3 regions of the Kitasatospora sp. NPDC058444 genome follow, and region 2 is predicted to be linked to each of the others. Evidence: riboswitches for the same ligand, from Rfam matches in the RefSeq annotation. Region 2 holds a riboswitch; each other region holds the start of a gene.

Region 1 (3,265 bases), on a different contig from region 2:
TCACACCGATCACCGCCGCCCCGAACAGCGCGTACCAGCCCCAGCCCAGGTCCACCCCCAGCTGCGAACGGACCAGCCCGCGCAGCGAGTACGCGAAGAAGCCGAGCGCCGCGGCCTCGGTGACGACGTACGCGAGCACCGCGAGCAGCCCCGAGGCCATCCCGACCACCCGGCCCAGCCCGTGCGAGACGTAGCCGTAGAACGCGCCGGCCGCGGTGATGTGACGGGCCATCGCCACGTACCCGACCGAGAACACCGTCAGCACCACCGTCGCCACGATGTACGCGGCGGGCGCGCCGGCACCGTTGCCCTGCCCGACGATGATCGGCAGGTTGCCGGTCATCGCGGTGATCGGGGCGGCGGTGGCGAGCGCCATGAACACCACGCCGACCAGGCCGACCGAGTCCGCCTTCAGCCGGTCGACGCCGCCCGTCCCGGGCCGCTCCCGCCCTGCCGTCTCCCCCGCCACGTCCCCGCTCCGGACCGCCATCCGGCCTCCTCGCCTCGCGGACGCGCGCGACCGCCGGACCGGCCGGGCGCTGACCGTCCGCCAGCATGGCGCGCCGACGACCCCCGCGCGGCCCGCGAAAACCCGCCGGAGCAGCCGGGTTGACGCCGCGTTCGACCGTTCGAACGACGCTCCGGAGCCGGCCGAACGAGCTCGCGGACCGGCCGAACCGGCCCGGCCGAACCGGCCCGGCCGAACCGGCGCGGCCACGGCCGGGCCCACAGCCGGACAGCGGCCGGAAACGGGAGCGGCCGGCCCGGCCGCGCGAGGAGGTCCTCGTGCGGCCGGGCCGGCCTGGGCGTGTCCCGCGCCCATGTCCGCCGTGCGGCGATCACCCGGTCGAGCGGTCACCCGACATGACCATCCCGGAGGATCGATTCGCCCCGCAGCAGCGGTGGTTCCGGAAACCCTCGGGGCTCAGTGGCCCTGGGTCAGAGCGCGACGCCGTGGGCGCGCAGGTAGGTGACCGGGTTGATGTCCGAGCCGTACTCCGAGCCGTTGCGGATCTCGAAGTGCAGGTGCGGGCCGGTCACGTTGCCGGTGGCGCCGGAGAGGCCGATCTGCTGGCCGACGGTGACGGTCTGACCGATCTTCACACCGATCGAGGAGAGGTGCGCGTACTCGGCGTAGTGGCCGTCGGCGAGCTTGATCTCGACCTCGTTGCCGTAGGCACCGCCGTTGCCGGCCTTGACCACGACACCGTTGGCGACGGCGCGCAGCGGGGTGCCGGTGGAGGCGACGAAGTCCTGGCCGGTGTGGTGGCCGGAGGCCCACATGGAGCCGGCCACGCCGTAGGCGGTGCCGAGCTTCGGGTTGGCCAGCGGGGCGACGAAGCCGGAGGTGGCGGCGGCGACCGGAGTGGCGGTCACGACCGGGGCCGGAGCGGCGACCTGCACCTGGGTCTGGAGCTGGGCGGACGGCTTGGCGGCCTCGGTCTTCACCTGGACCTGGGCCTGCGGCGCGGCGGCCTGGGTCGCCGGGGCGGCCGGCTTGGCCGGAGCGGTCGGCTTGGCCGGAGCCGCGGGCTTGGCCGGAGCGGCGTCGGCGGACGGCGCGGCGGCGTGGCCCGGCAGCGCGAGCTGCTGGCCCGGGAAGATCAGGTCGGGGTTGGCACCGACGACCGAGCGGTTCTGCTCGAACAGCGCGTGCCAGCCGCCCTCGACGTTCTTGGCGTCGGCGATCTTGGACAGGGTGTCGCCGCTGACGACGCGGTAGCTCTCCTGCGCGGCCTGGGCGGCCGGGGCAGCGGCCTGCGCGACCGGGGCGGCCGGGGCGGTGTGGGCCTGGGCGCTCACCGCGGTGATGAGCGGGAGGGCGAAGGAGACACCGGTGACGGCGGTGGCGATGCCGATGCGGGCGGCGCGGGGCAGGGCGATACGACGAGCCTGAGCAGGCATGGAAGTTTCCTCTCCGACGCCTGCGAGGTGAGCTGTCGGGTTCGGGCTGGAGTTGCCCGGCCGCATGCGCGGCTTCACCCCTAGCCGGCCCTGGACGCCCGCGCCCTGAGGCGCGAACTCCGGTCCGGCGACTTACCTGTGGGTCCCCCGCTCCTGCCGTACAGAGTTCGTTTCGAACCACCGGGCAGCGGCAGGACTCGGCGTTCCACCCGGTGGATCCGTCCGGACTGGCCGGGCGGTCGCTGAACTAAAACCCATCCGTTCGGGTGAAGCAATGTCGATCTCTTGAATCGGCAACCATCCCCCCTGCCCCCGTGACCCTCCGCAGGCCGAAGGGCACAGTGCGTACACAATCCATTCACGCCCCGCCACTGATCCACGACCCTGCGCCGAGATCGGCGACACTGCGCAGCCGGCCGTTCACTCAGGGCCGATCGTCAACACACCCACCGGTGACCCTTGTCACGTGCGCCTCGGCAGCGCAGGATTCGCCCGTGGCCACCTCCGAGGCCGGCACCCTGCGCCTGGGCACCGCGCAGGGTCGCTGGGTACTACTGGCGACGGTGCTCGGCTCCAGCATGGCGATGCTCGACGGCACCGTGGTGAACGTCGCCCTGCCCCGGATCGGCGCCGACCTCGGCGCCTCCCTGGCGTCCCTGCAATGGACCCTGAACTCCTATCTGCTCACCCTGGCGGGCCTGATCCTGCTCGGCGGCGCGCTCGGCGACCGGTACGGACGGCGCAAGGTCTTCCTGATCGGCGTGGTCTGGTTCGCCGTCGCCTCCGCGGCCTGCGCCGCCGCACCGAACATCCACGTGCTGATCGCCGCCCGCGCCGTGCAGGGCATCGGCGGGGCGCTGCTCACCCCCGGTTCGCTCGCCATGCTCCAGGCGGTCTTCCACCCCGACGACCGCTCGGCGGCGGTCGGCCTCTGGTCCGGCCTCGGCGGGGTGTCGGCGGCGGTCGGCCCCTTCCTCGGCGGCTGGCTGGTGGACGGCCCCGGCTGGCGCTGGATCTTCCTGCTGAACCTGCCGCTCGCCGCCGCGGTGATCGCGGTCGCCGGCCGGTCGGTGCCGGAGAGCCGGGACGAGACCGCCACCGGCCGCTTCGACGTGCTGGGCGCCGTGCTCGCCGCCCTCGCCCTCGGCGCGATCACCTACGCGCTGACCGCGGCCGGCGAGGGCCTGTCCCCCGCGGTCTGGGTCAGCGGGGTGATCGGGGTGGTGCTCGGCCTCGCCTTCGTGACCGTCGAACGCCGCGCGCCCGAACCGATGCTGCCGCTCGGACTGTTCTCCTCCCGGCTGTTCACCGCGGTGAACCTGGTCACCCTGTGCGTGTACGCGGCGTTCAGCGGCGTCTT
Region 2 (3,265 bases):
CCGACGTAGATCGCGACGTGGAACACGCCGGAGTCCTTGCCGTTGTTGGACCAGAACAGCAGGTCGCCCGGCTGGAGGCTGTCCAGCGAGACGTGGGTGCTGGCGGCGGCCTGGTCGGCGGCGACGCGCGGGATGGAGATGCCCGCGGCGCGCAGCGCGGCCTGGGTCAGTCCGGAGCAGTCCCAGCCGCCGTTGCCGGTGCCGCCGTAGACGTACGCCTGACCGACCTTCGACTCGGCGAAGGAGACCGCGGCGGCCATGCTGCCGGTGGCGGCCGGAGCCTGGGTCTGGGTCTGGGTGTCGGTCTGCGGGGCGGGCTTGGCGGCCGGCTTGGTGGACGGCTTGGCGGCCGGGGTCTGGGCCGGCGCGGTCGGCTGGGTGTTCACGGCACCGCCGTTCGCGGACTGGCCGGACTTCTGCGAGCGGTCGAACCAGGTGAAGTCCGAGCCGGACTTGCCGGTGGAGGACTGGCCGGCCTGGGCCTGGCCGTTGCCGCCGAAGGACAGGTGCTGGCCCGGGTAGATGGTGTCCGGGCCGTCGGTCAGGGTGCCGCGGTTGAGCTCGTACAGCCGCTGCCAGCCGCCCTGCACCTGGTGCTGGTCGGCGATCGCGGACAGCCAGTCGCCCTCGACGACCGTGTAGTCGCCGCCCTGGGCCTGCTGCTGGCGCTTCTGGACCCAGTCGCCGCGGTTGCCGGAGGTGGCGGAGTCGGTGGTGGCCTGCGCACCGTCCTGGGCGGGCGCCGCGGGCTTGGCGGCCGGGGCCTGGGACGGCGCGGGCTGTGCGGGCTTGGCGGCCGGAGCGGCCGGCTTGGCGCTCTGGGCGGGCGCGGCGGGCTTGGCGGCGGTCGAGCCCGCGGTGGAGGCGGAGGTGGAGCCCGCCGAGGTGTCGACGGTGGCCGCCGGGCCGCCCTTGGTGAGGCCGGCCTGGACCGAGCACACCGGCCAGGCGCCGGGGCCCTGCGAGGCGAGGACCTTCTCGGCGACGGCGATCTGCTGGTCCTTGGTGGCCAGGTCGGCGCGCGCCGCGAAGGCGGTGCCGCCGAAGGCGGACCAGGTGCTGGAGGTGAACTGGAGGCCGCCGTAGAAGCCGTTGCCGGTGTTGATGCTCCAGTTGCCGCCGCTCTCGCACTGGGCGACCTTGTCCCAGGTGGCGACGGAGGCGGCGGAGGCGGTGCCGGAGGCGATGCAGGGAACGGTGAGGCCGATGCCGGCGACGCCGAGGGCGGCGATCACACGACGGGTGCGGCTGGACAGGCGGGTGCCGTTGGTGGGCAGCATGAAGACGCGGTCCTCTCCCACGCCTGCGAGGTGAGCTGTCGGATTCGGGCTGGAGTTGCCCGGCCGCGCTGTGGGCGCGGCTTCACCCCTAGCCCTGGACCGTTCCGAAGACCGGTCCGGGGCGACTTACCTGTGGGTCCCCCGCTCCTGCCGTGGTGCGATTTCGCGCTGCCAGGACATCCGACGGCAGGACTCGGCGTTGCGGATGAACCGGGTTCGTGTGGTCACGAACGGGGAGCACGTTAATCAGACTTAAGTTCAAACTGCAAACCACTGTGATGCGCATCACGGTTTGGAGGAAGCTGCCAAAATTGCAGCTCTTCATGATCGTAAATGATCGTTTTCAAGCAACGGCGCTGCGGAAGCCCACAACTGGCATCGCTTCAGGAGCGGCGTGACGGCGCATCGAATCGCGCGGTGGGGCATCCCGGCAGGGGAGGCGGCGGCCCCGATTCGAGCATCCGCGGCCGCGTTTCCTATTTCCTTTCAAAGGGGCCAGAACGGACATTCCGCTTCATTGGCGTCCGACTTCCGTGCGGGCCGGTCACGGGTGGGCGGAACAAAGTCGAAGGGCCCGGAACGGAAAAACCGTTCCGGGCCCTTCGGTGCGCGCGACCGGCGCGCGGTGTCGACTACTGCCCCGAGGGCCCCTCGGAGGCCGCGTGGGCGCCGCGAACGCCCTCCGGGGCACCCTCGGCCTCGGCGGCGGCCGCCGCCTCCGCCTCGGCCCGTGCCAGGTCCTCCGGGGAGGGCGCGGGCAGCGCCGCCAGGTAGGTGGAGGCGATCAGCTGGCCGACCGACGGGTACGAGCCCAGCGGCGCGGCCGACGGGCAGCCGGTCTCCTCGGCGGCGGTGGCGAGCAGCTCGGAGTCCGCCTCCGGACCGATCACCAGCGGGGCCAGCGCCGGACGCTGCGAGCCGGTTTCCTTGAGGTGGTTGACGGCCGCGGCCACCGAGCCGGGCACGTCGAGCGCGGCGGCGACGACCGGCACGGCCAGTCGGGCGGCCAGCAGCACCCCGGTGATGCCGGCCGCGGCGGCCGCGTCCTCGCCGCCGACGGTGGTCAGCACCACGCCGTCCGCGGCGGTCGCGATGGCGAACAGCCGGGCGCGGTCGGCCCGGGCCAGCCCGGCCTCGGACAGCCGGACGTGCACGGCCTCGGCCAGCAGCGGGTGCGGGCCCAGCGGGTCGGTGACGGGCGCGCCGTACTCGGCGGCGAGCGCGTGAAGCTCGGTCAGGAAGGTGTGCGGACCGGGCACCAGCGGCACCAGGACGGGCATCGGCAGCCCGGCCTCGGCGGCCGCGGCCAGCAACTCGGCCACGGTGCGGTCCTCGTCGCCCGCGCCCTCGCCGCCGGGCAGGTAGCCGACCGCGGTCCGGACGCCGTTCTGCTCGGTGCGGACGATCGAGAGCAGTTCCTCGACGACCGAGCGGGACTCGGGCCCGGCGGTCGCGGGTACGGCGAGCACCAGGGCCGGGGCGCCGGACGGGATCTCGGGGCGCTCGGGACGACGGTGGCGCCCCCGCGCACGGGAGCCTGGAGTGCGGACGGGCAGTGGCGCGCCCGGGATGGCTGCGGTGCTCATGCCGGAGATCGTAGGACATCTGCCGGTCCGGCTTGCAGTCGGCTGCCGTACGGCTTCGGCGCGGTTGCGGCGTGGAGCCGGTGCGGAGACCGTGCGGAGCCGGTGCGAAGAGGGTGCGTCTCCGGTGCCGGTCCGGGTGCTTTGCCCATAATCCGGACATTCCGCTCCCAGCCCCCGCGGGACCGCCGACGGTTGCCACGACGTGATCCGAGGAGGCTGACGTTGCACCTGGGGCGCGTGAGATGTCTCACAGCATGAAGGTGGTTTGACGGAGGGTCACGGGGATGCGACTCCCGGCATTCGAAGATCGACATTCAGCGGGGAGGTGCTCACGGCCGGTTATCGCGCGTCCGACGATTCATCGGCTATGTCCGTTTACGTACCGTCAGGAGAAGGGTC
Region 3 (3,265 bases), on a different contig from region 2:
GGTCCAGCCGGTCGGTGCCCCGGGTGGCGCGCCGCTCGGCGTCCCGGGCGTCCTGCACCGTCAGCCGGGTCCGCTCGGCGGCGCCCAGACCGTTCAGCAGCTTCTGCGCCTTGGCCAGCCGCTGCTGGACCTGCTGCTTGCTGTCGGCGAGCGAGCGGCGGGTCTCGTCCAGCTCGGCGAGCTTGCCGGCCGCCTCGGTGCGGCGCTGGTCGAGCCGGCGCTGCCGGGTGACCAGCTCGTGCAGGGTCTCCTGCTGACGCGTGGCGGCCTGGTCCAGGGTGCGGGCGCGGGCCAGGTAGCCCTCCGGGTCGGAGGAGAGGATCAGCTGGGCCGTCTGGGTCATCCCGCCGCCGCGGTACTCGGCCCCGGCCACCGTCGCCAGGTCGCCGCGCAGCTCGTTGAGCTGGTCCTGGGCCAGCGCGATCTCGCCCTGGAGGATCGTGGTCTCGCCCTGGAGCCGCCGCTGGGCCTCCTGCGCCGCGTTGAACCTCTCGGACGCCTGCTCGGCCTCGTCGTACAGCTGCTCCACCTGCGTCTTGACGTCCTGGCGGTCGCCCGGGTCCGGGCTGCCGGGGGCGGCCTGGGCACTGCCTCCGGCGGCCACGCCCAGGGCGGTGGCGGCGGCCGCGGTCAGCACCAGCGCCCGGGTGAGCAGTTGGGAACGGCGGTGCACGGGCATGGCGGCAGCGGCTCCAATCCTGCGGTGGGCCCCCGCCGCCGCACCGGGAGGGGCGGCCGTCGAGCGGGAGTCCGGTGGCAGACGTTAGCGAGTCCGGGCAGGCGAGTCCAAACCCTCACCAACCCGAATATTCGACCCCTTATCGGACATCAGATCGACTCGCGGGGAAAGCCCCGGGAGGAAGCCCCGGGAAGAAGCCGCGGGAAAGCCCCGGAAATGCCGCAGGCCCGGCCTCCCCTGGGGGAGACCGGGCCTGGAAGCGTCCGAGCGGGGATCAGACCCGCACGACGGAGGTCAGCGGCATGTTGGTGACCGCCTCGTAGCGCACCGACGCACCCGGCTTGGGAGCGTGCAGCACCTGGCCGTTGCCGGCGTAGATGCCGACGTGGTGGGCGTCGCTGTAGAAGATCAGCAGGTCGCCGGGCTGGGCCTGGGAGATGTCCGAGCCGATCCGGGTGCCGGCCGAGGCCTGCGCCTGCGAGGTGCGCGGCAGCGACACGCCGGCCTGGTTGTACGCCCAGACCATCAGGCCGGAGCAGTCGAAGGAGCCCGGGCCGGTGGCGCCCCACACGTACGGGCTGCCGACCTTGGACGCGGCGGCCGCGAGAGCGGCGGAACCACGCGAGCTGCCGGGGGCCACCTTCACCGGAGCGGTGGTCGTCGGAGCGGTGGTCGACGGGGCGGAGAGGTCGCCGCGGCTGTTGTCGCGCGAGGCGCGGTCGGCCTGCTGCTGGGCCTGGGCGGCGGCGTCGGCCTTGGCCTTGGCGTCCGCCGCGGCCTTCTCCTCGGCCTGGCGCAGCGCCTGGCGCTCCTGCTCGGTCAGCGTGTTGAGCAGGTCCTGGGCCGCCTTCAGCTTGCCCTGGACCTCGTCCTTGGAGGCCTTCAGCTGCTGGGTGGTCGACTCCAGCTCGGCGAGCTTGCCCTGGGCCTCGTTGCGGTCCTGGTCGAGCTTGCGCTGCTGCTCCTGGAGCTCCTTCAGCTGACCCTTCTGGGTGCTGCCGGCCTGGTTCAGCGCGCCGGCCTGGCTGAGGAAGGTGTCCGGGCTGGAGGAGAACATCAGCTGGACGGTCGGGGAGATGCCCCCGTTGCGGTACTGCTCGCCGGCGATCTCGGCCAGGCCGCCCTGGAGCTCGGTGACCTGGGCCTGCTGACGGGCCACCTGGTCCTGGAGGCCGGAGACCTGCTTCTCCAGCTCCTGCTGCTTGGCCTGGGCGGCGTTGTAGTTCTCGGTCGCGACCTCGGCCTGCTCGTTGAGCTGGTCGACCTGCCCCTTGACCTGTTCCTTGGTCGGCTGCGGGTCGGCGTGGGCGCCTTGCGCGGACAGGACGACGGCGGCTGCGGCGACACCGGTCAGGATCGAGACCCGGGCGCGGCCTGCGGGCTTGGGACGACGATGGGACGCCACGAAGGCGGACTCCTTCTTCCTACGTCCGCCTACCGGGTGAGCTGACGGGTTCGGGCCGGAAGCATGCCCTACGGCGCCTCACGGCCGTTCCAACGGCCGACCTGGCGCCGATTCACCCCGGAGGAACGTGGTTCCCCGGCTCCGCTCCGCAGCGCCCCCGACCACTGGGCTCCCCTGTCGGGCAGTCGCTTCGACCTGCCCCGCTGCCTCGCGAACTCGGCGGTAACCACCGCCGCCACCCTGGCTGGGCGATCGACAGTGCGGTGGTTCAGAGCACGACCCTAGTAACTGAACCGTGATCCGTTCAAATCCTTGTCAGAAAAAAGACCGAAGATTTCCCAAGTTCTTTTGTGAATATGACCGATGGTGACCACTGGCGCACGCAAGGCTGATCGATTCTCAGCATGTGGTCGCGAAAGGGCACGCGAAGCCGAACGCCACCCCGTCGGAGGGGTGGCGCTTTTCACAGGCCCCGGAGGAGCCCCGCGGGCGTGTCGGACCGTCAGACCCGGCGGATGGTGTTGATCGACATCGCGTCGGCCTTCATCACCTTCACCACGTCACCGGTGTGCGGCGCGTGGACCACCATGCCGTTGCCGATGTACATCCCGACGTGGTGCATGTCGGAGCCGTAGATCACCAGGTCGCCCGGCTGGGCCTGGTCCAGCGACGGCACCCGGGTGCCGTAGTGGCCCTGCTCCTGCGAGGTGCGCGGCAGCGAGACGCCGGCCTGCCCGTACGCCCAGACCATCAGGCCCGAGCAGTCGAAGGTGGTCGAGCCGGTGGCGCCCCACACGTACGGCGAGCCCTGCTTGCCCATCGCCTTGGACACCGCCACGCCCGCGTAGCCACTGGCCGGCGGCAGGCTGCCGAGGTCGACCCGATCGCTGCCCCGCGAGGCGCGGTCGTCCTGCGCCTGCTGGGCCTTCAGCGCGGCGCGGTCGGCGGCGCTCAGCGAGTTCAGCAGGTCCTGGGCGGTCTTCAGCTTGGTGTTGACGTCCGCCTTGGCCTGGTTCAGGTCCTTGGTGGTGGTGTCCAGCGAGGCGAGCACGGCGGCCGCCTCGGCCTTCTCCTGGTCCAGCCGGCGCTGCTGGTCCAGCAGCCCCTTGAGCGCCTCGGCCTGGCTGGTGCTGGCCTGCTGGACGGTGGAGGCCTTCTCCAGGTAGCCGGACGGGTCGGAG

Evidence for each region. Region 2 has a riboswitch for cyclic di-AMP ahead of ACFWP2_RS07865 (transglycosylase family protein). Riboswitches for the same ligand answer to the same signal wherever they lie in the genome.
Region 1: linked by a shared signal. The riboswitch ahead of ACFWP2_RS08915 (peptidoglycan DD-metalloendopeptidase family protein) and the one ahead of ACFWP2_RS07865 (transglycosylase family protein) in region 2 are both predicted to bind cyclic di-AMP.
Region 3: linked by a shared signal. The riboswitch ahead of ACFWP2_RS01640 (NlpC/P60 family protein) and the one ahead of ACFWP2_RS07865 (transglycosylase family protein) in region 2 are both predicted to bind cyclic di-AMP.

What each region holds. Positions count from the first base shown of each region.
Region 1 is NZ_JBHXLL010000005.1:312,155-315,419, forward strand. Features, by position in the region: gene ACFWP2_RS08910 (APC family permease) at 1-490, opposite strand, end outside; gene ACFWP2_RS08915 (peptidoglycan DD-metalloendopeptidase family protein) at 940-1,905, opposite strand; cyclic di-AMP (ydaO/yuaA leader) riboswitch at 1,908-2,045, opposite strand; gene ACFWP2_RS08920 (MFS transporter) at 2,400-3,265, shown strand, end outside.
Region 2 is NZ_JBHXLL010000004.1:343,758-347,022, forward strand. Features, by position in the region: gene ACFWP2_RS07865 (transglycosylase family protein) at 1-1,301, opposite strand, end outside; cyclic di-AMP (ydaO/yuaA leader) riboswitch at 1,288-1,458, opposite strand; gene ACFWP2_RS07870 (hypothetical protein) at 1,913-2,866, opposite strand.
Region 3 is NZ_JBHXLL010000001.1:353,822-357,086, reverse strand. Features, by position in the region: gene ACFWP2_RS01645 (NlpC/P60 family protein) at 1-679, opposite strand, end outside; gene ACFWP2_RS01640 (NlpC/P60 family protein) at 954-2,084, opposite strand; cyclic di-AMP (ydaO/yuaA leader) riboswitch at 2,095-2,248, opposite strand; gene ACFWP2_RS01635 (NlpC/P60 family protein) at 2,587-3,265, opposite strand, start outside.